3 regions of the Nocardia sp. NPDC059229 genome follow, and region 1 is predicted to be linked to each of the others. Evidence: riboswitches for the same ligand, from Rfam matches in the RefSeq annotation. Region 1 holds a riboswitch; each other region holds the start of a gene.
The links. Region 1 has a riboswitch for S-adenosylmethionine ahead of ACFXHE_RS15240 (aminotransferase class V-fold PLP-dependent enzyme). Riboswitches for the same ligand answer to the same signal wherever they lie in the genome.
Positions count from the first base shown of each region.

Region 2: linked by a shared signal. The riboswitch ahead of ACFXHE_RS10545 (bifunctional o-acetylhomoserine/o-acetylserine sulfhydrylase) and the one ahead of ACFXHE_RS15240 (aminotransferase class V-fold PLP-dependent enzyme) in region 1 are both predicted to bind S-adenosylmethionine.
Region 3: linked by a shared signal. The riboswitch ahead of ACFXHE_RS33320 (rhodanese-like domain-containing protein) and the one ahead of ACFXHE_RS15240 (aminotransferase class V-fold PLP-dependent enzyme) in region 1 are both predicted to bind S-adenosylmethionine.

Region 1 is NZ_JBHZAK010000005.1:374,152-383,902, reverse strand. Features, by position in the region: gene ACFXHE_RS15250 (DUF2752 domain-containing protein) at 1-268, shown strand, start outside; gene ACFXHE_RS15245 (hypothetical protein) at 287-475, shown strand; gene ACFXHE_RS15240 (aminotransferase class V-fold PLP-dependent enzyme) at 492-1,805, opposite strand; SAM riboswitch class IV at 1,862-1,975, opposite strand; gene ACFXHE_RS15235 (heme oxygenase (biliverdin-producing)) at 2,527-3,186, shown strand; gene ACFXHE_RS15230 (LysE family translocator) at 3,340-3,978, shown strand; gene ACFXHE_RS15225 (flavin reductase family protein) at 3,992-4,540, opposite strand; gene ACFXHE_RS15220 (YbaK/EbsC family protein) at 4,618-5,091, opposite strand; gene ACFXHE_RS15215 (2-oxo-4-hydroxy-4-carboxy-5-ureidoimidazoline decarboxylase) at 5,132-5,446, opposite strand; gene ACFXHE_RS15210 (crotonase/enoyl-CoA hydratase family protein) at 5,599-6,420, shown strand; gene ACFXHE_RS15205 (MDR family MFS transporter) at 6,506-8,161, shown strand; gene ppa (inorganic diphosphatase) at 8,227-8,718, opposite strand; gene dacB (D-alanyl-D-alanine carboxypeptidase/D-alanyl-D-alanine-endopeptidase) at 8,852-9,751, shown strand, end outside.
Region 2 is NZ_JBHZAK010000003.1:373,616-383,366, forward strand. Features, by position in the region: gene ACFXHE_RS10515 (hypothetical protein) at 1-665, opposite strand, end outside; gene ACFXHE_RS10520 (DUF167 domain-containing protein) at 806-1,066, shown strand; gene ACFXHE_RS10525 (tRNA (cytidine(34)-2'-O)-methyltransferase) at 1,077-1,541, opposite strand; gene ACFXHE_RS10530 (DUF3017 domain-containing protein) at 1,580-1,897, shown strand; gene ACFXHE_RS10535 (hypothetical protein) at 1,985-2,146, opposite strand; gene ACFXHE_RS10540 (homoserine O-acetyltransferase) at 2,326-3,444, opposite strand; gene ACFXHE_RS10545 (bifunctional o-acetylhomoserine/o-acetylserine sulfhydrylase) at 3,486-4,835, opposite strand; SAM riboswitch class IV at 4,932-5,043, opposite strand; gene ACFXHE_RS10550 (TetR/AcrR family transcriptional regulator) at 5,056-5,766, opposite strand; gene ACFXHE_RS10555 (MFS transporter) at 5,905-7,398, shown strand; gene ACFXHE_RS10560 (NADP-dependent isocitrate dehydrogenase) at 7,752-8,969, shown strand; gene ACFXHE_RS10565 (FAD-binding oxidoreductase) at 9,362-9,751, shown strand, end outside.
Region 3 is NZ_JBHZAK010000018.1:84,126-93,876, reverse strand. Features, by position in the region: gene ACFXHE_RS33350 (helix-turn-helix domain-containing protein) at 1-554, opposite strand, end outside; gene ACFXHE_RS33345 (YceI family protein) at 657-1,193, shown strand; gene ACFXHE_RS33340 (CaiB/BaiF CoA transferase family protein) at 1,275-2,372, opposite strand; gene ACFXHE_RS33335 (amidohydrolase family protein) at 2,481-3,353, opposite strand; gene ACFXHE_RS33330 (FAD-dependent oxidoreductase) at 3,445-4,836, opposite strand; gene ACFXHE_RS33325 (hypothetical protein) at 5,124-5,570, shown strand; SAM riboswitch class IV at 5,633-5,748, shown strand; gene ACFXHE_RS33320 (rhodanese-like domain-containing protein) at 5,763-6,185, shown strand; gene ACFXHE_RS33315 (O-succinylhomoserine sulfhydrylase) at 6,220-7,434, shown strand; gene ACFXHE_RS33310 (type 1 glutamine amidotransferase family protein) at 7,591-8,232, shown strand; gene ACFXHE_RS33305 (MarR family winged helix-turn-helix transcriptional regulator) at 8,229-8,690, shown strand; gene ACFXHE_RS33300 (HAD-IIA family hydrolase) at 8,691-9,449, opposite strand; gene fgd (glucose-6-phosphate dehydrogenase (coenzyme-F420)) at 9,748-9,751, shown strand, end outside.

The sequences.
Region 1 (9,751 bases):
CGGTTGCGGCGGGTTGCGCGGGCTGCACAACCTCACCGATGGCCGGATCCTCGACGCCATCCACAGCAATGTGCTGCTGCTCCCGCTGACACTGGGCTTCATCGCCTGGTGGGGCGCCTGGGTGGTGCGCGGGTGGCGGGGCAATCCGGTGCCGCCGCGACTACCGCAGGTGCTGCCCAGGTACGCGGTGTGGGTGGCCCTGGCATTTCTCCTGGTCTTCACGGTTGTGCGGAACACACCGTGGGGTAGTTGGATCGCGCCGGTTTAGGCGGGGCATGCTCTGCTTATGAGCGATTCGCTGAAGGAGCGCGTGCGGCAGAAGCTGATCCGGCAGCTCGAAGAGGATGGGCCGCCGGACCCCGATCAGGAGGACACCCGGCAGCTCTCCGTCCAGGACGACCTCGAGGTGCTCGACGCGGTGGCCGACGACGATCCACTCGTCGAGGTGCTCGCGGCCCGCTACATGGTGCCCTGACCGGTTCCCGGCCGGTTCAGAAACCGCAGGCAGCCCCACCCTCGGCCGAACTGCCGAAGGGACGGGTCTCGGGGACCGGGTTCCAATGTCCTTCGGTGCGGGCGTAATTCCACGCCGGGCCGCGCGCCACCAGGGTCGCGATGGCCTCGACAAGGCGGTCGACGTCGGCGGCGGTGGTGCCCAGGCCGATGCTGGCGCGCAGGGCGGCATCGACACCGAGGCGGGACAGCAGCGGGTGAGCGCAGAAGCGGCCGTCGCGCACCCCGATGCCGTGCTCGGCGGAGAGGTAGGCGGCCACCTGGCCGGGCTCGAAGCCGTCGACGGTGAAGGCGACAATGCCGACCGCGTCGGTGCTGTCGCGCCAGATCCGCAGGAAGTTCACGCCCGGAACGGTTTTCAGGCCGTAGCGCAGGCGGTGGGTGAGGTACTGCTCGTGCTCGATCACGGTGGTCTCGTCCAGCTCGGCGAGGGCGTCGCAGGCCGCGGCCAGGGCGGCGACGCCCAGCACGTTCGGGGAACCGGCCTCGTGGCGCTGCGGGGCGGGAGCCCATTCGACGCCCTCGGTGCTCACCGCGCGCACCGCGCCGCCGCCGGCCAGGTAGGGCTCGGCCGCGTCCAGCCAGTCCCGGCGGCCGACCAGCACGCCCGCGCCGAACGGGGCGTAGGTCTTGTGGCCGGAGAAGGCCAGGTAGTCGATGCCGGTGGTGCGCAGGTCGATTCGGCGGTGCGGGGCCAGCTGGGCGGCGTCCACCAGGATGCGGGTGCCGCACTGGTGGGCGATCCAGGCCAGCCGCTCCAGCGGCAGCAGTTCGCCGGTCACATTGGAGGCGCCCGTAACCGCCAGCAGCGCAGCGGGTTTCGAGCACAGCTCGGCGACCAAGCGCTGGATGGTCTCCTCGATGGTGTCCCCGACCGGAACCACCCGGCGGCCGCGCCGGGTCCAGGGCAGCAGGTTGGCGTGGTGCTCGACGTCCAGCACCACGGTGTCACCGGGCACGCAGGCGGCGAGCAGGTTCAGTGAGTCGGTGGTGTTGCGGGTGAACACCACCACCTGGTCCTCGGCCGCGTTCAGGAAGCGGGCGACCGAACCGCGGGCCGACTCGTAGCAGTCGGTGGAGACCCGGGAGGCGTAACCCGCGCCGCGGTGCACGCTGGCGTAGTAGGGCAGTAGGTCCGCGACCCGGTCGGTGACCTGCCGCAATGCGGGTGCGCTGGCGGCGTAGTCGAAGTTGGCGTAGCCGGCCGTCCCGCCCTGGACCAGCGGGACCCGCAGGTCACAGCCGGAGACGGTGGCGAGGGCGGCACAGGTCTGGTCGGCGATAGCAGTCATCACGAAATCCCGTCGGGTTCATGGACACGCGATCGGGAAAACAGGAATCGATCGAGAGTCCGCGCTTGCCGCGCCCGGTCGGGCGTCGGCCCGGTCGTCACCCGGAGCACCCCACCGCGGAGGAGGGTTGCCGACCAGCAAGCCGGGGCTTCACGCTGGTACTCATGACCTGATTGCAGAGACTGGCAGACGGCTCGCGGGCTTGTCAACCCTGACCGGCGCGGCCCGGCGGGGTCGGACCTGCCCGGCCCAGACGCATCGTTCGAGGTCCGGAACCCGTTCGCCGCTCCGGCCGGCGGGTGAGATAAAGCGCTGTATTCCGCGCAGCCGACCTGTTCGAGCACGCGCCAGCCGTATTCGGCGGCAGTCCGGACACCCCGCCGGGATGCAGCCCGCGGGCGCGGTGGCGAGCGCCGCGAAGGTGGCGCGCACGGCCCGCTCGGTCGGGTACTGGGTCACGCCCTCCCAGAGGAACAGGGTCGTCGACTCGGCGCGATAGCCGGACTCGGCCGGCGCGGGTGTCGAGGCCCGCGCCTCAGCAGCTGCAGCGGACCTGAGGGGGTGTGGCGTACGGCACATCCGTTTCGGAAAAATCGTCCGAAAGTTGGATCGGGTGGGCCGCAAAGTTCGAATCGCGCGAACGTTGCTGGGGCGTATGGTCGAGTCGAAGTTAGGGTAGCCAAAGTGGTGTGCCCCCGAGTTGACCACGAGGAGCCCGACCATGCTGGAGACCAGCACCCCGTTCTCGACGCTCATCCGCACCGCGACCGAGCAGCAGCACAACGAGGCGGAACACTCCACGTTCATGCGCGACATGCTCGGCGGGCAGCTCGGGGTGGAGGCCTTCTACCGGTACACCGCCCAGCTCTGGTTCGTCTACGCCGCCCTCGAAAAGCACTCCGCCGCACTGGCTTCCGACCCGGTCGCGGGTCCGTTCGTCAAACCGGAACTGGCGCGGCTGGCCGCGCTGGAGGGCGACCTGGCCCACCTCGGCGGCGCGAACTGGCGCGATGAACTGACCGCGCTGCCCGCCACCACCGCCTACGCCGCCCGCATCGAGGAGTGTGCGGGCGACTGGCCGGCCGGCTATGTCGTCCACCACTACACCCGCTACCTGGGCGATCTCTCCGGCGGCCAGGTCATTCGCGGTACCGCCGAGAAGCTGTGGAACCTGCCCAAGAAGGGCGACGGCGTGCGGTTCTACGTCTTCGAGGACATCGCCAACCCGGCCGCGTTCAAGCGCGACTACCGCGAGGCCCTCGACCAGCTTCCCCTCGACGGCCCCGAGGTCGATCGCGTACTCGACGAGGCGCGACTGGCGTTCACGATGAACACTGATCTGTTCCGTGAGCTGGGTGCGGAATTCAGCGCGCGGAACTGAAACTCGCAACCCCGAAGGTCGCCGACCCCCGTTGATCGACAGGGGCGGCGGCCTTCGTCATTTCCGCGGGGCGTCGTCGACCCTGTTCGTCGGGGGCAGGGTCAGCGATCTCACCCTTGCGCCGGGCCACGGTGATGGGTTGCCATGGAGGGCATGAGTTTTCCGCTGCTACTGAGTTTCGTGGGGTTGTGTGTGCTGCTCGCGCTCACGCCGGGGCCGGATACCTTTCTGGTACTGCGATTCTCGATGGCCGGATCGCGACCCGGAATCGCGGCGGCGGTGGGCTCGGCGTTCGGCGGGATCGTGTGGGCCACCGTGGTCGCGGCCGGGGTCGCGGCGCTGCTGGAGCAGTCGGCGACCGCGTATCGCACGCTCAAGGTGATCGGCGGAATCTACCTGGTGTACCTGGGCGTTCGGGCGCTGCTGGCGCATCGGCGCGGGCCCGGCGCGGCGGCCGGCGGGGCGGATGTCGCGCCGGCCCAGGGTGCGCCGGCGTCGCTGCGCTCGGCGTTCGCTGCTGGATTGCTGTCGTGTGTCTTCAATCCGAAGGTGGGATTGTTCTACCTCGCGGTACTGCCGCAGTTCCTGACCCGGGTGACATTCCTCAACACGCTCACGCTCGGGGCCATCGAATCCAGTGTCGCGGCAATCGAAATGATCCTGCTGGCAGTGGCGGCCGCGCGGGCGGTGGAGTTGCTGCGACGGCCGCGCGTCCGGGTGCGGCTGGAGCAGGCGAGCGCGGCGATCCTGGCGGCGCTGGGCATCGGCACGGCGGCCTCGGCCGCGGCCTGAGTCGGCGCCTGAGTCAGTCGGCGATCTCGGCGCGGTGGTACGCGCCGTTGTAATACACCAGCGGGCCGACCGCCGGGGAGTTCTCGGTGTTGTCGTTCACCTGGGTGACCAGGCCGATGACCAGGGTGTGGTCGCCGATCGGGAGGAGCTGATGGACCGTGGCGCGGACCCAGATGGGAGTGCCGTGCAGCACAGGTTCGCCGCTGCCGAGCGTCGTCCACAGGGACCGGTCGGTAAAACGCTCCTCGGCGGTCCGGCTGAACCGCTGGGCCAGATGCTTCTGATGCTCGCCGAGGAAATGCACCACCAGCGATTCGGCCCGCAGCATGGCCTCGATGCTGGAGGAGGTCTCGGCGATATTGAACGAGATGAGCGGCGGCTGTGCCGAGAGCGAGGCGAACGAGGTGGCGGTGAAGCCCACCGGACCCTGGTCGGACTCGAGCGTGACGATGGTGACCCCGGCCGGATAGTGCCGCATGGCGGCGCGGTACTGCTGCGCGGTAATGCCGCTCAGATCGTCGGGCACGTGTAGCTCGGTGCCGGGCGTCGGGGAATCGCTCACGTCACGAAACTACGTGGTCGAACGCCCGGTTATTCCACCCTGTAAGGAATTGCCCGGTCCACGCCTGTAGGTGGCGCTCAGTCCACATCGATGGCCAGGCCCGCGGTGATCCGGACCAATTCCCCGAAGGTGGTGCGGAACAGCGTGTTCGGATGCCCGCCCGCGGCCCACAACTCCTGATACTGCGACAACGCCGTGTCGACGAAGGTCGGCAGATTGGTGGGGTGCCCGAGCGGGGCGACACCCCCGATGGGCTGCCCGGTCACCTCGCGGACCATGGCCGCGGGCGCCCGGGAGAGCGTGCCCTCGAGGCGCTCCCCGGTGCGGCTCAGATGCACCTGGTGCGCACCGGAAACCAGCAGCAGCACCGGATCGTCGTCGAGCAGGAAGACCAGCGATTTGGTGATCGCCCCGACGGTCACGCCGAGCGCGTCGGCGGCTTCCTGCGCGGTGTGGGTGGGACTGGGCTGGGTGATGATCACCCCGTGATGGCCGCGCGCGATCAAGGTGTCGGAGACCTTCGACGCGACCGGTGGCAGGGACCTGCGCATGGCAACCAGGGTAGAGCGATTGCGGTGGATGTGCCGGGGATCAATAGTCGGGATAGCCCTCCTCCGGGCCCAGCAGCTCGGTGAGGCGGTCGCGCACGATCGGGGCCAGCTCCTCGACGGTGCGCTGCGAAACCCACTGGTGCGCACAGGAATCGAAGACCCGTTCCAGGTCGATCGCGGACAGGGCGTGCAGCTCCGCCGCGGCGGCCGTCTGGAGTGCGGCGTGGCCCGGGTACGGGCGGCCGTCGGCGATCTTCTGGGCCCAGGTGACATTGCAGCAGCATTCGTACAAGGCATGAGTCGCGCGGCGGCGGGGGAGCGTATTGAAGCGGTCGAGGCCGATTCCGTGATGCATCAACATCCAGACCTCACACACGGGATGGGCGAGTTGTGCGGACCCGCTAATCGTCCGCCGGAAGGCGGTTCGAAAACACTGGGACGCAGCAGATTTAGCACAGGATTAACACCGGCCCGACACGCCCCCGGCACCCCCGATACGCTGGACCGATGACCGAATGGAAGGCTTTCGAGGTCGAAAGCAAGGACCACATCGCCCAGGTGACGCTCACCGGTCCTGGCAAGGGCAATGCCATGGGCCCCGACTTCTGGCGCGAACTGCCGCTGATCTTCGGCGAACTCGACGCCGACCCGGACATCCGCGCCATCGTGCTCACCGGATCGGGCACGCACTTCTCCTACGGCCTGGACCTGCCGGCCATGAGCCCGCTCTTCGGGCCGCTGCTGGCCGACCGGGCGCTCGCCGGGCCGCGCACCGACTTCCTCAAGCACGTGCGCAGCATGCAGGACTCGGTCACCGCGGTCGCCGACTGCGTCAAGCCGGTCATCGCGGCGATCTCCGGCTGGTGCATCGGCGGCGGACTGGACCTTATCGCCGCCGCGGATGTCCGCCTGGCCAGCGCCGACGCCAAGTTCAGCCTGCGCGAGGCCAAGGTGGCCATCGTCGCCGACATCGGCTCGCTCCACCGGCTGCCGGGCATCATCGGCGAGGGGCACGTGCGTGAACTCGCCTACACCGGCAAGGACATCGACGCGGCCCGCGCCGAGAAGATCGGCCTGATCAACGACGTGTACGCCGACCAGCAGGCCGTGCTGGACGCCGCCCACGCCATGGCGCGCGAGATCGCCGCCAACCCGCCGCTGGTGGTGCAGGGCATCAAGGACGTCCTCGACCAGCCCAAGCGCGGCAGGATCGCCGACGGGCTGCGCTACGTGTCGGCCTGGAACTCGGCGTTCCTGCCGTCCGAGGACCTCACCGAGGCCATCCAGGCGGTCTTCGAGAAGCGCTCCCCGGAGTTCAAGGGGAAGTGACCCCAGGGGGTTCCGGCCCCGTAAAAGGACCCCATGCCTCCGGTTCCCGGCCTATCGTTTTGGGCGGGGGACCGGAGGTTTGGCCATGGCTACATCCGAGGTGAGCGAGTCGACCGGTGCGGGCGGCTTCACCCATCGCGAAATTCTGGTGATCATCAGCGGACTGCTGCTGGGCATCCTGCTCGCGGCGCTCGATCAGACCATCGTGTCCACCGCGATCCGGACCATCGCCGACGATCTGAACGGGTATTCGCTGCAGGCCTGGGCGACCACCGCGTATCTGATCACCGCCACCCTGGCCACGCCGCTGTACGGCAAGCTCTCGGACATGTACGGGCGCAAGCCCTTCTACCTCGCCTCGATCACCATCTTCGTGACCGGCTCGCTGCTGTGCACCTTCGCACAGTCCATGTACGAGCTGGCCGCCTTCCGGGCGCTGCAGGGGCTGGGCGCGGGCGGGCTCATGTCGCTGGCGCTGACCATCGTGGGCGACATCGTGAGCCCGCGCGAAAGGTCCAGGTACCAAGGGTACTTCCTGGCCGTGTTCGGTACCTCGAGTGTGATCGGGCCGGTGCTGGGCGGGCTGCTCGCGGGACAGCACAGCATTCTCGGGATCGCGGGCTGGCGCTGGGTGTTCCTGGTGAACGTCCCCATCGGCCTGTTCACCCTGGTCGTGGTGACCCGGGTGCTGCGCCTGCCGCCACGCGAGAAATCCCGTGACCGCGTGGACTACTGGGGTGCGCTGGCGCTCGTCATCGCCATGAGCCCGCTGCTCATCGTGGCCCAGCAGGGGCGCGAATGGGGCTGGGGCAGTGCGCGATCCATCGTCTGCTACCTGATCGGCGCGCTCGGGGTGATCGCCTTCATCCTGGTGGAAGCCGCGCTGGGAGAAGCCGCGCTCGTCCCGCTGCGCATCTTCGCCAACCGCACCTTCGCGCTCGGCGTCGTCATCTCGTTCGTGGTGGGCGCAGGCATGTTCGGCGGAATCCTGCTGCTGCCACAGTATTTGCAGGCCGACCGGGGTGCCAGCCCGATGCTGGGCGGGCTGCAGATGATCCCCATGGTGCTGGGCATGATGATCGGCTCGGTGATGTCGGGACAATTGATCTCGCGCACCGGGCACTACCGCGTCTACACGCTGCTGGGCTCGGCCATGATCACCATCGGGCTGTTCCTGCTGCACTACCTGAAGGCCGATACGGCGTTCTGGATCGTGGTGCTGTTCATGCTGTGCGTGGGCTTCGGGCTGGGCAATCTCATGCAGCCGCTCATCGTGGCGCTGCAGAATGCGTTGCCGCCCAAGGACATGGGCGTCTCCACCGCTGCCGCCACCTTCTTCCGGCAGATCGGCGGCACGCTCGGCGCCGCGGTGTTCCTGTCGATCCTGTTCGATCGGCTCGGACCCAATATCCGCGCGCAGCTGCTGGAAGCGGGCAAGGACCGCAGGTTCCAGGACGCCGTCGCCGCCGGGGCGCACGACGGGAATCCCGCGGATATGGCGCTGTCGCAAGGATTCCTGAAGCACGACACCTCGGCGGCGCAGGGGGTGCTGAACGACAGTTCGGTAATCCAGAAGCTCGATCCCGTGCTCGCGCACCCGTTCAAGGTGGGATTCGCGGAATCGCTGTCGACGGTCTTCCTGACCACATCCGCCGTCACCCTGCTGGCGTTCGTGCTGGTGGTGTTCTGGAAGGAAGTCCCGCTGCGCACGACCGCCGGCCTCGCGGCCGCTGCCGAGTAGGACGGGGGATTCGGGAAAACGAAAGGGGCGGCGCGGAATCCGCGCCGCCCCTCGTCAGCGGGAGCTCAGTGGCCGCCCTGCTCCTTCAGGCGAGCGTAGGCCTCGTCGACCAGCTTCTCGGCCTTCGCGCGGCCCTCCCAGCCCTCGACCTTGACCCACTTGCCGGGCTCCAGGTCCTTGTAGTGCTCGAAGAAGTGCGCGATCTCCTTGCGCTGGAACTCCGGGATGTCCTCGACGTCCTGGATGTGAGCCCAGCGCTTGTCGCCGGCGGGCACCGCCACCAGCTTCTCGTCGATGCCGGCCTCGTCGCTCATGATCAGCACGCCGACGGGACGGGCCTCGACCAGCACACCCGGGAACACGGACTCGGGCAGCAGCACCATGCAATCCAGCGGATCGCCGTCGCCGCCGAGGGTGTTCTCGATGTAGCCGTAGTCGGCCGGGTACATCATCGGCGTGTACAGGTAGCGGTCCAGCCGAACGCGTCCGGTCTCGTGATCGACCTCGTACTTGTTGCGCTGACCCCGGGGGATCTCGATGGTGACGTCGAACTCCACGTCATCTCCTTTTCGGTGGGCGGTATGGCTGCCGACTCGCCAGCTCGTTCAAGGGAACGACTGCGCAACGAGGATAGTGTGGACCGCGGTAGAGCCATCAGCCCCACCACAGGTATCAGGGAGACAGCGGCAGGTGTTTGGTCGGAACAAGCAGAACATCGGTGGTCTGGAGGCCAAGCGGCGACGCAGAACCTGGATCGTGGTGTCGTTGGTGCTGGTCGTCGTGGTGGCGGCGGCCGGGGCGGTGGCGGTGATCCTGAAGCCGTGGACGGAGGAATTCCGGCACGGGGGGTTGACGATCGCCGATCCGCCCGCGCCCGTGAAGCCGATTCCGCAGGTCGCGCCCGCCCCGGTGACTGCGCCCGCCGCCTCCGCGAACGGGCTGGCCGCCGCGCTCGGACCGGTGGTCGGCAATCCGGACCTCGGGATCTTCGCCGCCTCGGTCTCCGACGGGGACACCGGCAAGGTGCTGTGGACCATGGATCCGGACAAGGGCATGATCCCGTCCTCCACCGCCAAGATCCTCACCACCGCGGCCGGACTGCTCGCCCTGCCCGACGATCACCGGATCACCACCAAGGTTGTGACCGGCTCGGCTCCCGGCGAGATCGTGCTGGTCGGCGGCGGCGACCCGACCATCACCGCGCAGCCGGACGGCAAGGGCTACTACCCGGACGCGCCCCGGCTGCAGGACCTGGTCGCGCAGATCAAGACCGCCGGGCAGCGGGTGGACTCCATCGTGGTCGACACCTCCGCCTACGCGGGCCCGAACTTCGCGCCCGGCTGGGACAACGCCGATATCGCGGGCGGCTCCATCGCACCGCTGGACCCGGTCATGATCGACGGTGGCCGCCTCGACCCGCTGGTCGAATATTCGCCCCGCACACCCACTCCCGCCCTCGACGCGGGCCGGAAGCTGGCCACCGAACTGGGTGTCGATCCCGCCAAGGTGAAGCTGGGCACCGCCCCGGCGAGCGCGAACCAGCTGGCCGCCGTGCAGTCCGCGCCGCTGCGGGAACGCATGCTGCAGGCC
Region 2 (9,751 bases), on a different contig from region 1:
CCGCCGTAGCCCGGGCCACCCGGGGCGTAGCCGCCGCCGAAACCACCGCCGCCGAACGGGGCGGGCGGGGGCGGCGGGGTGCCGCGGCGACGGCGGACGAACGCGACGACCGCCGCGATGATGCCGCCGATGACCAGGATCGGGCACAGCAGGCCCAGCCAGCCCCAGCCGCTGCTCTTGCTCTCGGGCTTGGCGGCGGGCTGGTGGGCGGGGGCCGGGTTGCCGGCCTTGACGCTGGTGGGCGCGGTCTGATCGGCGGCCGTCTTCAAGGCGCCCAGCGCTGCGATGGTCGCACCCGTGTAATCGCCGCTGCCGAGCGCGTTTCCGAAGGCGGTCCCCGCGGGCGTGGTGTCGCGGATGTGGGAATTCGCGCCGGTGCGGATGGTCAGCCACTTGGTCTTGGTATTGATGGCCAGCACTACGTCGGTCGGATTCTTGACGTGGGTCTGGGTCTCCGTGTCGAACTTGGCCCGATCGTCGGAGTACTTCTCGGTGGTGAAGATCTGCACCGGATCCGTCAGCTGCAGCGCGGCATTCGTCACCTTGGTGACATCGAGCACCTTGGAATCGTCGTGAACGGTGACCGGCCCGGCCGCGGCCGTACCCGTCGCCAGCAGGATCACCCCCGCCACCGCCGACAGCAGCAACAGCAAACGCTTGACCATCTGAACTTTCCTTCCCGGGCGACCTTCCTGCCGCCGCGGCATCGCCTGCGACACTACGACGTCCCCGCCTCGATCGCTGTCCTCGAGCATGTGCGCTGTATCGCAGGCCCCACCCGTCAACCCGGACCCCGTCCGCGACAATGGGGTCGGGCGCGGGAAGGGAGTGCGGCGTGTCGACAGTGGTCCGGGCGACCATCAAACCCGGCAGCAAGAAGGGGCCCCTGGTCGAGATCCTCGACGATGGCGCGCTGCAGCTGTACGTCCGCGCCCCGGCGGTGGAGGGCAAGGCCAACAAGGCCGCCATCGAGCTGCTGGCCGCCCACTACGGCGTCCCCAAATCCGCGGTCCGCCTGACCGGCGGCGCGACCTCCCGCTTCAAGCGCTTCGAAATCGACGACTGATCCCGGAGACTCAGACCGCGCCCGGAAAACCCAGCTGCCGCCAGGCCTCGTACACGGCGACGGCCGCGGCATTGGACAGATTCATCGAGCGCCGGCCCGGCAGCATTGGGATGCGCAGCTGCTCGGTGACGCGGGGATCGGCGAGCACCTCCTCGGGCAACCCGGTCGGCTCGGGCCCGAAGAGCAGCACATCGCCCGAGCGATAGGCGACATCGGTGCTGTGGGTGGTGGCCGTCGCGGTGAAGGCGAAGACCCGCTCGGGCCGAATGGCATCCCACGCGGCGGCGAGACTCTTGTGCACGGTGACGACGGCCAGGTCGTGGTAGTCCAACCCGGCCCGGCGTAGCTTCGGCTCGGATAGGTCGAAGCCGAGCGGTTCGATCAGGTGCAGTTCGCAGCCGGTACCGGCCGCCAGCCGAATGGCATTGCCGGTATTCGGGGGGATGCGAGGTTCGAAGAACACGAGATGGAACACGGGCTCCAGCATCGCAGAGGGCCGGATAAGCTCGTCCGGTGACTCCAGCCCATGCCGCACCCGAGAGCCGTAGCAGTCGTGCGGGGGAGTTCGTCCGGAACAATCTGCCCATACTGCTGGTAGCGGCGGTGCTGGTGGTGGCCGTGGTCTTCCTGGCCTGGGACCGCTGGCGGCGCGGCACCTTCTTCTTCGGCGGCGGGACGCTACTGGCGGCGGCACTGCGGCTGATTCTGCCGACCGACCGGGCCGGTCTGCTCGCGGTGCGCAGCAAGGGTTTCGACGTCGCCTGGCTGACGGTGCTGGGCGGCGCGATCATTGCGCTGGCCGCGACCATCAGCAGCCTCGGCGTCACCTAGACCGCGCCGAGGTCGGGGCCGCGACCGGAGTCGCGGCACTGAATGTTCGATCGGGGGTGGCCGCGAACCCGCGGCGCTGGGGGATTGCTAGACCGAGGTTATGCGGCGGCCGAGCTCACGGCGCAACACTTCCTGGTCCGGGAGTCTGTGCAGGACACGGAGTATGGCCGGGCGAAGTTCACGCTGCTCGTCCTCGGAGAGCAGATCGACGAGATCGCGTAGATCCATGTCATCGAATGCGGCGGTCATGCCTGAATACATTACGTGTGCCGAGCCTCGCGCACACGTATTCCGGGCCGCCGGTTACGGAGGTGTCATGTGTGCGAAACCGGAAGCGCGTCACGGCAATTCGCGCGAAACGGACACGATACGCGAGGTAACGCGCCTCCGGTGAGGCAGCGGAGATGCAGCGGACGGGCAGCGTTGTTTCAGCGGTCCGACTCGCGCTGGGCGCGGGCCAGATCCATCGTCTCGAGCATGAGTTTGCCGACCGCCTCGGTCTCGGTCAGAAATCCGTCGTGGCCGTCCCGGGACCGGATGATCTCCAGCCCCTTGGAACCGGGCAGCAGATCGGACAGCTCCTGCAGGGTGCGCAGCGGGAACAGCCGATCCGAGTCCACCCCGCCGACCACGCACGGCACCGGCGTGGACCCCAGCGCCGCCGCGATACCGCCGCGGCCACGGCCCACGTCGTGACGGTTCATGGCCTCGGTGAGCAGCACGTAGGTGGCCGGGTCGAACCGCGAGATCAGCTTGTCGGCCTGGTACTCCAGATAGCTCTGCACCGCGTAACGCCCACCCGCCCACGGGTCCTCATCGCCCTGGGCATGGTTCTCGAACCGGTGGTCGAGCTCGAACTCGGTGCGGTAGGTCAGGTGCGCGATGCGCCGGGCGATGCCCATGCCGGTCATCGGGGCGCGCCCGGTGCCGTGGTAGTTGCCGCCCTGCCAGTCCGGATCGGCCGTGATGGCGGCGATCTGGGTGGTCTGGGTGCCGATCTGGTCGGCGGTGCCGCGCGGGCCGACCGCCAGCACCAGGGCCGCGCCGACCCGCTCGGGCCGGGCGACCATCCATTCCAGCACCCGCATGCCGCCCATGGAGCCGCCGACCACGGCGGCCAGGCGGTCGATGCCGAGCAGGTCGAACAGCGTGATCTCGGCGGTCACCTGATCGCGGATGGAGATCTCGGGAAACCTTGCGCCCCAGGGCTTTCCGTCCGCGGCCAGCGAGGACGGCCCGGTGCTGCCCTTGCAGCCGCCGAGCACATTGGTGGCGATGACGCACCACTCGCGGGTGTCCACCGGCGCGCCGGGACCCACGATGCCGTCCCACCAGCCGGCCTGGCCGTGGTGCACGTCGGCGGGGCCCACCACGTGCGAATCACCGGTCAGCGCGTGCTCCACGAGCACCACGTTGTCCGCGTTCGCCGATAGTTCGCCCCACCGCTGCACAGCCAGCGTGACATCGGGAATGACGGCTCCGGTCTCGAGCTCGATATCCCCGATGGCAATGCTGCCGAGCGTCCCGTCGGGCGGCGGCAGCAGCAGCTCCGCCGCGTGCCGGGACGTGCTCGATTCGATGTTCACGGTCAACTTGCCGCCGCCGTCAGTCCGGCGCGCAGATCCGCCAGGATGTCGCCGATCCCCTCGATACCCACGGCCAACCGGACCAGACCAGGTGTGACACCGGAAGCGAGTTGCTCGGCGGGCGTCAGCTGGGAATGCGTGGTGGAGGCCGGGTGGATGACGAGCGAGCGCACGTCCCCGATGTTAGCGACATGGCTGTGCAGCACCAGCGCCTCGACAAACTTCTTGCCGGCGTCCACGCCGCCGGCCAGCTCGAAGGAGACGATGGCGCCGACGCCCTTGGGTGCCAGCTGTTTGCCCCGCTCGAACCACGGGGAGCTGGGCAGCCCTGCGTAGTAGACCTTCTCGACGCCGGGCTGCTCGGCCAGGAACTCGGCCACCGCCTGGGCGTTGGCCACGTGCCGCTCGATGCGCAGACTCAGCGTCTCGATGCCCTGCGCGATGAGGAAGGCGTTGAACGGCGACACCGCCGCGCCCAGATCGCGCAGCAGCTGCACCCGCGCCTTGAGCGCGTAGGCCGGCGCGCCGAGATCGGCGAACACGGCGCCGTGGTAGCTGGGGTCCGGGGTGGTGAAACCGGGGAAGCGGGACTCGCCCGCCGCGTCCCGCACGGTCCAGTCGAAGTTGCCGCCGTCCACGATCACACCCGCGACCGCGGAGCCGTGGCCGCCCAGGTATTTGGTGGCCGAGTGCACGACGATGTCCGCGCCCAGCCGCAGCGGCTGGATCAGGTACGGCGTGGCGACGGTGTTGTCCACGATCAGCGGCACGCCCGCCGCGTGCGCGACCTCGGCGATGCCCGGGATGTCGAGCACCGAGCTGCTCGGATTGGCGACCGTCTCCCCGTAGAACGCCTTGGTGTTGGGCCGCACGGCCGCGCGCCACTGCTCGAGATCGTCCGGATCCTCGACGAAGCTGACCTCGATGCCCAGCTTGGGCAGCGAGTAGTGCAGCAGGTTGTAGGTGCCGCCGTACAGGTGCGGGCTGGCCACGATGTGGTCGCCGGCCTGAGCCAGATTCAGGATCGCGTAGGTCTCCGCGGCCTGACCGGAGGCCAGCAGCAGCGCGGCCACACCGCCCTCGAGCGCGGCGATGCGCTGCTCCACCGCGTCCTGGGTGGGGTTCATGATGCGGGTGTAGATATTGCCCGGCTCGGCGAGCCCGAACAGCGCGGCGGCGTGATCGGTGTCGCGGAAGGCGTAGGAGGTGGTCTGGTAGATGGGCAGGGCGCGGGCTCCGGTGGCCGGATCGGGAGCCTGTCCGGCGTGAATCTGCTTGGTCTCGAAGGACCAGCCGGCCGGATCCAGGGTGCCGTCAGCCGAGACGGCCGCGGGCGCGGTCGAGTCACTCATGTGTTCTGCTCCAAAAACAAGGTCGCCGAATGGCGGAAGTTTGACGTTATCGAGAGGCGAATGGGCTTCGACAACAACACATTTCGGTAGACCTCCTAGTTGCGCTTGCGTTCGGCCTTCGAACGCCCGGTCTGCACCCGGAGCACCCCACCGCAGCTGGAGGGTTGCCGATCAGCAAGCCGGGGCCTTAACGCTGATGCTCTTGACCTGTTGCGCGATTCTAGCGGGCGGACGCCGCTGTTTCGGAAGTGGGGCTGGCCACAGCGGGCCCCGCGCAGGTGCGCACGAATTCGTGATACGCGCCGACCACGGCCTCCGCCATGCTGCGCGGTGACTCGATCAGACGCTCGTCGGCGAAGCCGGAATCGGAGTCCGATTCGGTGCCGGCCCGCATGATGGCGTGGAAGGTGCCGAGCAGCAATCGAACTCGCAGATCCGCGACGGTGGTGCCAAGGCGTTCGGCCAGCACCTGCGCGGTCTGCTCGGTCTTGTTCTCGGTGGCGGCCATGCTGCACGCCCGCACCGCGGCGGTGGACCGGATGATGCGCTGCATCTGCTGGAACCAGCGGAAGGGCAGCGGTTCGTCGTGGTCGACGACGCGGTCCACGATGGACAGGAAGCTGTCCAGCAGCGCTTTCAGCTCGTTGCCGGTGCTCGGCTGCTCGCGCAGCGCGTCCGCGTGTGCCCGCGCCCAGTCGGCGATGGGCGCGATGACGATGTCTTCCTTGCTGTCGAAGTACCGGTTCACGGTGCGCGGCGAGACGTCGGCCGCGTCGGCGATCTGTTCCACGGTGGTGGCGTCGAAGCCCTGGTCGTCGCACAGCCGCAGGGCGACATCGATGATCCGCGCCCGGGTCTGTTCCTTCTTCCGCTCACGCAGGCCCGGCCGGTGACGTGCGATCACACCGAGGTGAGTTGACAACTCCGACATACCTCCATGGTAAGGGTTCGAACGCTTCTCATGTCCCATTATGCCAACTGTCGCAGTGCGACAAATTTCTCTTGACGCCAATTGGCTGCAGGGGTCAAGATGGTCGAGGGTGTCCCGGACCGTCCGTGAGGAGACGACATGACCGCCGCGACCACAACACTCGAAGATCGATCACAAAGCTCGGACCGGCGCGGAGCTGCGCGCTGGTGGGCCCTGGGCGTACTCGCCATGGCCCAGCTGATGGTGGTGCTGGACGCCACCATCGTCACCATCTCCATGCCGTTCGCCCAGCGTGACCTGGGCATCAGCGACGGCGACCGGCAGTGGGTGCTCACCGCCTACACGCTGATCTTCGGCGGCCTGCTGCTGCTCGGCGGCCGCCTCGCCGACTACCTGGGCCGCCGCCGCATGTTCCTGATCGGCCTGGTCGGCTTCGCCGGGGCGTCGGCGCTGGCCGGGCTCGCGCAGAACGGCGCGGAACTCTTCGCCGGGCGCGGGCTGCAGGGCGCGTTCGCCGCCCTGCTCGCGCCGGCCGCGCTGTCGCTGGTGTCGGTCACCTTCACCGAGGCCAAGGAGCGCGCTCGCGCGTTCGGCGTCTTCGCAGGTGTGTCCGCGGGTGGCGCGGCCATCGGCCTGATCGTGGGCGGCGCGCTCACCGAATACGCCAACTGGCGCTGGTGCCTGCTGGTCAACACCCCGATCGCGCTGATCGCCTTCCTGGGCGCGCTCGCCTTCGTGGTCCGGGACGTGCCCGCGCCGCGCTCCGGCGGCTACGACCTGCCCGGCGCGGTGACAGCCACGCTCGGCCTGGTCTCGGTGGTCTACGGCTTCAGCCGCGCGGCCTCCGACGGCTGGACCGCGAGCACCACCCTGGCCCTGCTGGTCGCGGGCGTCGCGCTGCTGGCCGCCTTCGTCGCCATCGAGCGGCGGTCCTCGAATCCCCTACTGCCGCTGCGTATTCCGGGGGAGATCAACCGGGGCGGCTCGTTCCTCGTGGCGCTGCTGCTGCCGATCGCCATGTTCGCCATGTTCATCAACATGAGCTACTACTTCCAGATCACGCTGGGCTGGTCGGCGCTGAAGGCGGGGGTGGCGTTCCTGCCCTTCCCGATCGGCATCGTCGTCTCCGCGGGCGTCGCGAGCGGGCTGCTGCCGCGGATCGGGCCGCGGCCGCTCATGATCACCGGTTCGGTGCTGGGCATGGCCGGGCTGCTGTATCTGTCGCGGCTGAGCTTCGGGGACAGCTACGCCGGGGGCGTGCTGCCGGCAGTGATTCTTATCGCGCTCGGCATGGGCGGGCTGTTCGTGGCCATGCAGACCACGGCGCTGCATCAGGTCGAGGAGCGTGACTCCGGCGTCGCCAGCGCGCTGCTCAATGCCGCGCAGCAGGTGGGCGGCGCGATCGGCACCGCGCTGCTGTCGACGATCGCGGTGCAGGTGGCCGAGCGGTTCGCGAAGAACAATCCGGGCGTCGACCACGTGATGGCCCGGGCCGCGATTCATTCCTATGACATCGCGTTCCTGATCGGCGCGGGATTCTTCCTGGTGACCATTCCGATCATCGCGTTCATGGTGCGGGACAAGCCGGAGAATCTGCTCGAGGGTTCCGAGCACGTGCACGTGGGCGTCTGACCCACCGACTATTCACCCGCGGGTCGCGGCAACATATATCCCGCGGTCCGCGGGTTTGGGGTTGCCGCGGGCCGCGGGTTTTCGCATCCTGGAAAGTGCGTAAAGTCACGCGAAAAGCTACTAATCGGTAACCGCACTGAATCCCGCACAGCGGGGGCCACCCGAGCGGTGAGATCGATAGCAGCAGTACGCTTGTCTTGCTTGACGCCACAGCGTACGTGGACTTGGCACCACAGGTCCCGTGCCGAGCGCCATGCGTATACGTTGTCTGTTGAACAGCTGGGGTCCGCTACAAGCGGTGCTCACCGGCCGTGCAATGGGAGCACCACCTTCCTAGGAGGACACGAAGATCCATGTCCAAGATCAAGGTTGAAGGGACCGTCGTCGAACTCGATGGCGACGAGATGACCCGGATCATCTGGCAGTTCATCAAGGACAAACTGATCAACCCGTATCTCGATGTGAACCTCGAGTATTACGACCTCGGCATCGAGTATCGCGACAAGACCGATGATCAGGTGACCATCGACGCCGCCAACGCCATCAAGAAGCACGGCGTGGGTGTGAAGTGCGCGACGATCACCCCCGATGAGGCCCGCGTCACGGAGTTCGGTCTGAAGAAGATGTGGCGGTCGCCGAACGGCACCATCCGCAACATCCTCGGCGGCACCATCTTCCGCGCGCCGATCATCATCTCCAATGTGCCGCGTCTGGTTCCGGGCTGGACCAAGCCGATCATCATCGGCCGCCACGCCTTCGGTGACCAGTACCGCGCCACCGATTTCAAGGTGCACCAGGCGGGCACCGTCACCCTGACCTTCACGCCCGAGGACGGCTCCGAGCCGATCCAGCACGAGGTCGTCCGCATGCCGGAAGACGGCGGCGTGATCATGGGCATGTACAACTTCAAGGACTCGATCCGGGACTTCGCGCGGGCCTCGCTGAACTACGGCCTGCAGCAGAACTACCCGGTGTACATGTCGACCAAGAACACCATCCTCAAGGCCTACGACGGCATGTTCAAGGACACCTTCCAGGAGGTGTACGAGACCGAGTTCAAGGACGAGTTCGACGCGGCCGGTCTCACCTACGAGCACCGCCTCATCGACGACATGGTCGCCTCCGCGCTCAAGTGGGAGGGCGGCTACGTCTGGGCCTGCAAGAACTACGACGGCGACGTGCAGTCCGACACCGTGGCGCAGGGCTTCGGCTCGCTGGGTCTGATGACCTCCGTGCTGCTCACCCCGGACGGCCGCACCTGTGAGGCCGAGGCGGCGCACGGCACCGTGACCCGGCACTACCGTCAGCACCAGCAGGGCAAGCCCACCTCCACCAACCCGATCGCCTCGATCTTCGCGTGGACGCGTGGCCTGGCCCACCGCGGCAAGCTGGACAACACCCCCGAGGTGATCGGCTTCGCCCAGACGCTCGAGGATGTCGTCATCAAGACGGTCGAGTCCGGCCAGATGACCAAGGACCTCGCGCTGCTGGTCGGCGGCGACCAGGGCTACCTGACCACCGAGGAGTTCCTCGGCGTGCTGGACGCCAACCTGGCTCGCGAGCTGCGCTAGAAGAGAAGTTCCCAACTCTCGGGACTCAGGGGCAAGCCCCTGAAACCCCAAGGGCAAGAGGTTGTTCAGGGGCCACCCCTGAAACCCCAGGAGCGCAAGCTCCCACGCGCCGACGAACGTGAACAGCGCGAAGCGGTGAAGATGGCGGCCGGGACCACAGTCCCGGCCAGGACCATCCACCGCGCCACACGGGCACCTGCCCCCACCGGAACCGGTGGGTGGGCGGGTGCCCGAACTGTTTTCGGGGTTGTCCCGGCCGTGATCACGAAACGTTCACACGATCCTTGTCAGCATGGCCGCGTGTCAACGGGTTAACGCACCCGACCGGACGGTCAATACCCCTGTGACAGACGGGGTTCGGCCGCGGTACGCGCGGCGGCGAAGGAGGAGCGATGACGGCGATCGGTGGCGAGCTGCGCACTGTGGTGCGGGGCCGGGTGCTGGTACCCGGGGACGAGAGTTTCGAACAGGCGAGCACCCCGTGGAATCTCGCCGTGCGGCAGCGGGTTTCGGCGGTGGTGGAGGTCGCGGACGCGGCGGACGCCGCGGCGCTGGTGCGGTTCGCGGCGGCGGCCGAGCTGCCGCTGAGCACGCGGGCGACGGGACACAGCCCCTCCTCGGCGGCGGACGGGACCGTGCTGGTGACGACCCGGGCGCTGGACGGGATCGAGATCGACGCCGCGGCGCGGGTGGCACAGGTGCAGGCGGGGGTGGCCTGGCAGCCGGTGCTGGAGCGGGCCGCCGCGCACGGATTGGCCGGAGCCTGCGGCAGTTCCGCGGTG
Region 3 (9,751 bases), on a different contig from region 1:
AGGGACGAGGCGGCCATATCGGCGGCGTCGGACCAGTTCAGGAAGGTCTGCCGGGCGGCCGGATGAGCGAAGACGTAGATGGCGAAGTTGCCGTGCGCCTCTGCGTCGAACATGCCGAGGGGTTCGGCGAAGGCGCGGAAGGAGGGGTTTCCGGCGAGCAGGTTCAGCCAGCGCCCGAGCACCAGCGCGGGCGTCGGCTGCAGGGCGTCGATGACCGCCTGAATGGTCTCGGAGACCTGTTCCCGGGCCTGCCCGGAGGCGGGGCAGGAAGCCTTCTGTTCCAGCCCGAGGGCCAGCTTGCCGAAGTGGTGTTTCTCGATCTCGTTGAGCCGCAAGGCTTCCGCGAGGGCGGCCAGCACGGCGGTGGAGGGGTTGGTGTCGCGTCCCTGTTCCAGGCGGGCCAGGTAGTCTGCGCTGACACCGGCGAGCGCGGCCACCTCCTCGCGGCGCAGGCCGGGTGTGCGCCGTCGCCGCCCGGCGGGCAGTCCGACGTCCTCGGGCTGCAGTTGTGCGCGGCGGGCGATCAGGAACTCGGCGAATTCGGAACGGGACACCCATCCATACTGCCTGGTCCTGGTTCCGTTATCCGCGCCCTGGCAGTCCCCGGATAACCACGGTGTGGATAAGCGGACCGGAGTCCACTTAGAGTGGTTGACATGACGACTTCCGAGCAGACCACCCTCGCCCCCGGCTCCTGGACCCTGGACGCCGCCCACTCCTCGGTCAACTTCACCGTGAAGCACCTGGGCATCTCCAAGGTCCGCGGCCGCTTCAACCGCTTCGAGACCGGTTTCGTGGTCAACGAGGCCGGCGAGGCCGCCATCGAGGCCACCATCTACTTCGACTCCTTCGACACCGGCAACGAGATGCGCGACGGCCACGTCCGCAGCGCCGACATCCTCGATGTCGCCAACCGCCCGCACCTGACCTTCCGCGTCCCCGAGCCCGTCGCCCTGAGCGAGGAGTTCGAGGTCACCGGTGAGGCCACCATCGGCGGCATCACCAAGCCCGTCACCCTCGAGGTCGAGTGGGGCGGCGTGCAGGTCTTCCCGCAGGACAACAAGGAGCACGCCGGCTTCACCGCCTCCGGCACCATCAAGCGCAGCGAGTTCGACGTCGCCCCGGGCATGCCCAACGCCATGCTGAGCGACAAGATCGCCATCGAGCTCGACATCCAGCTCGTCGCCCCGTAAGTCCGGGAGCCACCCGCCGCATCGGAAAAGTCAACGCCCCCTGTGGAATTCCATAGGGGGCGTTCGGCCGTGCGCGGAAGGTCAGTCCGCCCAGACCGTTTCGATCGGGGTGCCCTCGTTCGGCGGCGGGGTCGGGATGCCCGCCGGCGTGCGCGAGAAGCGCGGGGCCGGGGCGTGCTGCACGACGCCGTCGATGTCGATCAGCCCGGTGCGGGCCTGGATGTGCGGATTCTGTTCGGCCTCGGTGAAAGTCAGGACCGGGGTGGTGCAGGCGTCGGTGTGCTCGAAGATCGCCCACCACTCGTCGCGGGTCTTGGTCTTGAACTTCTCGGTGAACAGCTTGCGCAGTTGGTCCTGGCCGTTGGGGTCGAGCTGGTTGGGCAGGCCCTCGGGCGAGATCTCCAGGCCCTGCAGCAGTTCCGCGTAGAACTGGGGCTCGATGCAGCCCACGGCCATGTACTTGCCGTCGGAGGTCTCGTAGGTGTCGTAGAAGGCCATGCCGGTGTCGAGCAGGTTGGTGCCGCGCTCGTCGGACCACAGGCCGACGCCCTTCATGCCCCAGATCATGTGTGAGAGCGCGAGTGCGCCGTCGATCATGGCGGCGTCGATGACCTGGCCCTTGCCGGAGTTCTGGCGTTCCACCAGCGCGGCCAGGATGCCGAAGACCAGGAACATGGAACCGCCGCCGAAGTCGCCGACCATGTTCAGCGGCGGCACGGGGCGTTCGCCCTTGCGGCCGATGGCGTTCAGCACACCGGTGAGCGAGATGTAGTTGATGTCGTGTCCGGCGCGGTCGGCCATCGGGCCGTACTGGCCCCAGCCGGTCATGCGGCCGTAGATCAGGCGCGGATTGCGTTCCAGCGCCGTGTCGGGGCCCAGCCCCATGCGCTCGGTGACGCCGGGCCGGAAGCCCTCGAGCAGCACGTCGGCCTTCTCGATGAGCCCGAGCACCTGCTCGATGTCGGCGGGATCCTTCAGGTTCGCCTCGACGATGGTGCGGCCGCGCCACTGCGGACGCTCCATGAAGCCGGGCAGCATGCCGGGACGCTGCACCCGCACCACGTCGGCGCCGAGGTCGGCGAGCAGCAGTGCCGCGTGCGGACCGGGGCCGATGCCGGCCAGTTCAACAACCCGGATGCCCGCGAGCGGGCCCTGCTTGGCGGTGGATGGAGTGCTCACGCCCTACCTCGGTTCGTCGTCGAATCCTGCGCACCGGCTCACACACCGGTGTTGACGGTATGACAATAACGCGACGTCTCCGCGGCCCTCAGGGGGTGGCCCGTTGCGCTAGCGATCGATGATCGGCAGCGGCAGGGTGGGCGGGGGCGGGGGTCCGGGGAGCTCCGAGCGCGGCAGCCGCAGGGTGGGCGCTTCGCCCGCGGCCAGGCGCATGGTCGGGTTCGGGTCCTCGAACAGGCGTTCCTTGGCGGGCAGCCCGTAGAACGCGCGGGCATTGTCCTCGAGCACCCGGTGCAGATCGGAGCCCACGGCGTCGGCGAGCAGCGAGATATCGGCGTCGCGGAACGGCCGTCCGGCCCGGGTGCCGGGCAGGTCGGTGCCGAACATCAGGGCCTCGGGGTTGACGGTGTGGATCTTGCGCAGGGCCGAGCCCACATTCATCGCCACCCGCCCGAAGCCGGAGGCCTTCACCTTGGCCCCGCGGTCGACCAGGTTGAGCAGGTAGGGCAGGCAGTCGTCGGACATGCCCAGATGGTCGATCGACAGCTTGGGCAGTTTGGTGATGACCGGTTCCAGCGAGCCCAGCATGGACCCGTCGATGTAGAGCTCCACATGCCAGCCGGCCAGTTCGTAGGCCCGCAGCGCCAGCATGGTGAGCCCGACGATGTCGCCGCCCGCGCGCTTGAGGTTGAACCGGATGGCCCGCACCCCGGCCCGGTTCAGCTCGAGGATCTCGGCGTCGGTGGCGTCCACGTGCAGATTGGTGACACCGACCCAGCCCTCGCCGAGTTCGGCGAGGGCGGCCAGCAGATAGCTCTGATCGGTGCCCTGGAACGACCCGCTGACCAGGGCGCCACCGTCGATATCGAAGCGGGACATGCGCTTGCGATAAGCGGCGATGGTGTACGGGTCGGGCAGGTAGCCCTCGTTCTCGACCAGCGGGAACCGCGGATCGAAGATGTGGAGATGGGCATCGAACACGTGATCAGCATGCCTCAGAACGGTGACATGTGTGGACAACCTTGTCCGGCAGCCGGATTGGCGCTGGTCAGGACACCTTGCCCGGAGCTGGTCAGGAAACCTTGCCGGGTTCGGAGGCGGCGAGCATCTCGTCGCGCTCGACGACCTTGACCCGCTCGCGGCCCTGCGGCTCGCCCAGGGCGCGCTCGTGCGCGTCGAGGCGGTACCAGCCGGCCCAGGTGGTGAACGGGATGCCCTTGTGCTCGAGGAATTCGGTGACCGCCTCCAGCTCCGGCCGCGCGGCCGGGGTGAAGTTCGCGGCGTCGTCGAGCAGGCAGGCGATGGTCTCGTTGGCGTCGCCCTTGGTGTGGCCGATGAGGCCGACCGGGCCGCGCTTGATCCAGCCGGTCACGTAGGTAGCGGGCATGTAGCGAGCCGCACCGTCGGCGTCCTCGTCGACGAGCACGCGCCCGGCCTCGTTGGGCACGGTGCCGGCCTGGTCGTCGAAGGGCAGCAGCGGGATGTTCTGCGACAGGTAGCCGACCGCGCGGTACACGGCCTGGATGTCCCAGTCCTTGAATTCGCCGGTGCCCTTGCAGTTTCCGGTGCCGTCGAGCTGGGTGCGCTCGGTGCGCAGGCCCACGACCTTGCCGTCCGCGCCGAGGATCTCCGACGGGTTCTCGAAGAAGTGCAGGAACAGCTTGTGCGGGCGGTCGCCGACATCGCGGATGGCCCACTGCTCCAACGTATTGCAGATCATGTCGACCTGCTTGGAGTGGCGGCGCGCGGCCTCGGAGCCCTCGTCGTAGTCGATGTCCTCGGGGTCGACGATGACCTCGATGGTCGGGGAGTGGTCGAGTTCGCGCAGTTCGAGCGGGGTGAACTTGGCCTGGGCGGGTCCGCGGCGGCCGAAGACGTGGACCTCGAGGGCCTTGTTGTCCTGCAGGCCCTCGTAGACGTTCGGCGGGATCTCGGTGGGCAGCAGTTCGTCGCCGGTCTTGGCGAGCACGCGGGCCACGTCGAGGGCGACGTTGCCGACACCGAGGACGGCGACCTTCTCCGCGTCCAGCGGCCAGGTACGCGGCACGTCCGGGTGGCCGTCGTACCAGGACACGAAGTCGGCGGCGCCGTAGGAGCCGTCGAGGTCGATCCCCGGCACCTCGAGGGCGCGGTCGGCGTTGGCGCCGGTGGAGAAGATGACCGCGTCGTAGAACTGCCGCAGGTCCTCGAGGTTGATGTCGACGCCGTAGTCGATATTGCCGAGCAGTCGGACCTGCGGTTTGTCGAGGACCTTGTGCAGGGCGGTGATGATGCCCTTGATGCGCGGGTGGTCGGGCGCGACGCCGTAGCGGATGAGGCCGAAGGGCGCGGGCATGCGCTCGTAGAGGTCGATGCTCACCTCGGCATCGGACTTCATCAAGGCATCGGCGGCGTAAATACCGGCCGGGCCTGCGCCCACGATCGCAATGCGTAGCGGGCGGGTCGCTGCACTCTGTTCGGTCATTCTTCCGCGCACCCTTTGGGTCGAAACTAACTTGTCGTCAAAACTCAGCCGTCGTTCTTAGCTTAGGCTAAGTTGACGTCCTGGCTTCGGTGACCGCCGTTGGCCCCCGACGCTGCAGCGTTGCTGCGTAGTCTTGCTATTCCCGCGCCTGGGGCGGAAATTCTGCTGATTCTATCGATGGCGCACGGGGCCCTTCACGCGCAGGGCCGTGAACTGTGGGAATGCCGAGGCCCGAACCGTGGCAATGCCGTGCCGGGCGGACGGCGGCGACCAGGCATGATCTACCCATGAGCGACGCCGAGGAGACAGCCGGGGAGACATCGGTTCCGATCGATCAGAACGAGGCCCGCAGCATGTGGCCGTTCCTGGTGGCGGCGAGCGTCATCGCGGTCGTGATCCTGGGCATCGTGATCGCGACGCTGGTCTCGCCGGTTGAGAAGAATGTCACAGATTCCGATCGGCTCGCGGTGGCCGCAGGCAACTTCATCAAGTCCCGTAGCGAGACCGGCAAGTACGATCCGACCCTGTCCTGCAAGGGATTCGACGAGAACGCCTCGCCGCTCGAGGTCGCGGCCGCGACCGGGGGGACCATCACGTTCGACAAGCTGGCCGACCCGGCCGTCGACGGCGAGAAGGCCACGGCGCAGGTCACTTTCACGGTCTCCGGCGCCCAAACCACCTCGACCTGGCACTTCACCCGGGAGAATTCCCGCTGGTTGGTCTGCAATTCCTGACAACGGCCGAAGTCGCGGCCGGGGTTTGACAGTGGGGCCGTTTTTTCGGCAATCTCAACCCAGGTCATGAGTACCAGCGTCAAGCCCCGGCTGGCTGGTCGGCAACCCTCCTCCGCGGTGGGGTGCTCCGGGTGACGACCTGGCCACGCATCGGACAGCGGTGCGGCAAGTGCGGATTCACAGGAGGTACAAGTGAGCTACGCGGGTGACATCACGCCGAAGCAGGCGTGGGAACTGTTGCGCGACAACCCCGATGCGGTGCTGGTGGATGTGCGCACCGAAGCCGAGTGGCGGTTCGTCGGGGTGCCCGACACCAGCGGCATCGGCCGGCCGACCGCGCTGATCGAGTGGGTGGACGTCTCCGGCACGCCCAATACCCGTTTCACCGATCAGCTGAAGCAGGCGCTCGGCGATCGCGGCCAGGACTCGGCCGCGCCGGTCATCTTCATCTGCCGCTCCGGCCAGCGCTCCATCGGCGCGGCGACCGCCGCCACCACCCTCGGCATCGCCCCGTCCTTCAATGTGGTCGACGGCTTCGAGGGTGCGCTCGACGGTCAGGGGCATCGCGGCGGCACGGGCTGGCGGGCCGACGGCCTGCCCTGGCGTCAGTCATGAGTTTCGTGTCCGGACGGATCGCAGGGAGGCAGTCATGATCACCGGTGGTTCCTTCGACAAACCGCTCCCCGAGGGCGTCGGCCCCGCCACGCAGGCCGTGCGCGGCGGCACCCGGCGCTCGGGCTTCGACGAGACCTCCGAGGCGCTGTTCCTCAATTCGGGTTTCGTCTACGAGAGCGCCGAGGCGGCCGAGGCGTCCTTCACCGGCGATATCGAGCACTTCGTCTACTCCCGCTACGGCAACCCGACGGTCGCCATGTTCGAGGAGCGGCTGCGCCTGATCGACGGCGCGGAGGCCTGTTTCGCGACGGCCTCCGGCATGTCGGCGGTGTTCACCGCGCTGGGCGCGCTGCTCGCCGCGGGTGACCGGCTGGTGGCGGCGCGCAGCCTGTTCGGCTCCTGCTTCGTGGTGGCCAACGAGATCCTGCCGCGCTGGGGCGTGGAGACCGTCTTCGTCGACGGCGAGGATCTGGACCAGTGGGAGCAGGCGCTGTCGGTGCCGACCCAGGCCGTCTTCTTCGAGACCCCTTCCAACCCCATGCAGACCCTCACCGATGTCCGCGCGGTCTCCGATCTCGCGCACGCGGCGGGCGCGAAGGTGGTGCTGGACAACGTCTTCGCCACCCCGCTGCTGCAGCGCGGCTTCGACCTGGGTGCCGACATCACCGTGTACTCGGGCACCAAGCACATCGACGGGCAGGGCCGCGTCCTCGGCGGCGCGATCCTCGGACCGCAGGACTACATCGACGGCCCGGTGAAGAGCCTGATGCGCCACACCGGTCCGGCGCTGAGCCCCTTCAATGCGTGGACCCTGCTCAAGGGTCTGGAGACCATGCCGCTGCGCCTGCGCCAGTCGGTGGACTCCGCGCTGAAGATCGCCGGGTTCCTGGAGACCCATCCCGCCGTGGCGTGGGTGAAGTATCCGTTCCTGTCCTCGCACCCGCAGTACGAGCTGGCCAAGCGTCAGATGTCCGGCGGCGGCACGGTGATCACCTTCGAGCTGAAGGCGTCGGAGAACGAGGCCAAGAAGCGCGCTTTCGAGGTGCTCAACCGCCTGCGCATCGTCGACATCTCCAACAACCTCGGCGATGCGAAGACGCTGATCACGCATCCGGCCACCACCACCCACCGGGCGATGGGCCCGGAAGGTCGTGCGGCCGTGGGGATTACCGATGGCGTGCTCCGCATCTCCATCGGGCTCGAGGATGTGGAGGACCTGCTCAATGACCTGGACCGGGCACTGAGCTGATCCGCCGAGTATTCGAACCGCCGAGTATTCGAAGGGCCGGAACCCACTGGGTTCCGGCCCTTTTCGTGCACGGGGGCCGACGGGGGTTCGGAAGCGGCCCCTGGAGTCGTCGAGCATTGTTTGACAGCATGCTGTCAAAAATGACAGCATGCTGTCATGATGAAAACAGTCCACATGGCCGTGTACGACACCTTCTCGGACTGGGAGGTCGGGCATGCGACCGCGCACATCAATCGCGAACTCTGGCACCGCGAGCCGGGAACCTGGCAGGTGAAGACGGTCGCCCTCGGCGCCGAGCCGATCACCTCGATGGGCGGCATGCGGGTCCTGCCCGATCTGGTTCTCGATGAGCTGAAGCCCGCCGACAGCGCCATGCTGATCCTGCCGGGACTCGAAACCGAGCAGCATCCCGAGACGCCGGCCGCCTTCGCGCGCAAGGCCCGGGAGTTTCTGGCGGCCGGGGTGCCGGTGGCGGCGATCTGCGGCGCGACCTTCGGGCTGGCGCAGGAGGGCCTGCTGGACGGTCGGCGGCATACCAGCAATGACGCGGGATATCTTGCCTACAGCGGATATTCGGGTGGCGAGCACTATGTTCAGGCGACCGCGGTCACCGACGGTGACCTGATCACCGCGACCGGCACCCGACCGGTCGATTTCGCCCGCGAGATCTTCGCGCGCCTGGGTATCTACGAGCCGCACGTGCTGGAGTCCTGGTACCGGCTGTACGGAAACAATGATCCCGCGGGCTTCTACGCGTTGTTCGAGTACGAGCAGCAGCGCGCGGCGGCCGCGCGGTGACCCGCACCGCGCAGCAGCTGTTCGGGGCCGCGGCCGTCACGTCGTTCAAGCTGAACGGCCAATTCCTCTCGATCGCAGAGGAATTGGCCAAGCCGTCCGGGATCACGGTCGCGTGGTGGCAGGTGCTCGGCGCGATTCTGCACGAACCGCTCCCGGTGGCCGGTATCGCCCGCGCAATGGGTATCACCCGCCAGAGCGTGCAGCGCATCGCGGATGTGCTGGCGGACAAGGGATTCGTGGAATACCGCCCCAATCCGGCGCATCGGCGCGCGAAGCTGGTGGCCATCACCGAGGCGGGTCACGACGCGGTGCGGCGGATCGACCCGCAGCACGCGGCCATGGCGAAACGGCTGGTGGCGCAGCTGGGTATCGAGCAGCTCGCCCACATCGTGGACGCGCTGACGACCCTGTCGGCTGCCCTCGACGCGCTCGAGGGTGACGTGACGGGCATGGCCTGACTACAGCGCGAACGGGTCCTTGGTCTTGCCGACCAGGGCGGCCACCGACGGCAGGATGGTGGTCGGGCGGTACGGGAACTGCTCGACCAGGGCCGGGGTGGAGATGCCGGTGGTGACCAGGATGGTCCGCATGCCCGCCTCCAGGCCCGCGATGACGTCCGTGTCCATCCGGTCGCCGATCATGACGGTGGACTGGGAGTGGGCACCGATGCGGCGCAACGCCGATCGCATCATCAGTGGGTTGGGTTTACCGACGTAGTAGGGCTTGCGGCCGGTGGCCTCGGTGATGAGGGCGGCGACGGAGCCGGTGGCCGGAAGGATGCCTTCGCGGGACGGGCCGGTGGCGTCCGGGTTGGTGGCGATGAAGCGCGCGCCCGCGGAGATCAGCCGGATGGCGGTGGTGATGGCTTCGAAAGAGTAGGTGCGGGTTTCACCGAGCACCACGTAGTCCGGGTCGGAATCGGTGAGAACGTAACCGATTTCGTGCAGAGCGGTCGTGAGGCCGGATTCGCCGACCACGTAGGCGGTGCCGCCTGGGCGCTGGTCGTTGAGGAAGGTCGCGGTGGCGAGGGCGGAGGTCCAGATGGACTCGACCGGAATGTCGAGGCCGGTGTGCCTGAGCCGGGCCTGCAGGTCGCGCGCGGTGTAGATCGAATTGTTGGTGAGAACGAGGAACGGAATGTCGTTGTCGCGCAGTTCGGCGAGGAACTGATCGGCCCCGGGCACCATGTGATTCTCGTGCACGAGGACGCCGTCCATGTCGGTCAGATAGGAGAGGATCGGTTCAGCGCTCGAGTAGGTCACGCGCACATTCTCCGCTATCCCGGGACCGGACGCTCATATATTCCTGCTCTTGCAGACCGTCCGACCGGTTTCATCCCCGGAATACCGTCCGTCCGCCCGGGGTTCGATCCCTTGGGTGTGACCCCTGCCGCACCGCGTTTCACCGCTGACCTATCGTGCGAAGTAGGACCGTTCGCGATGCCCGGTGTCGCGGCGGTCGTGCGGGAGGTTGGCCCGCACAGCTCGAGCGCAGCATGGCGACAGGAGTGCCCAGGTGA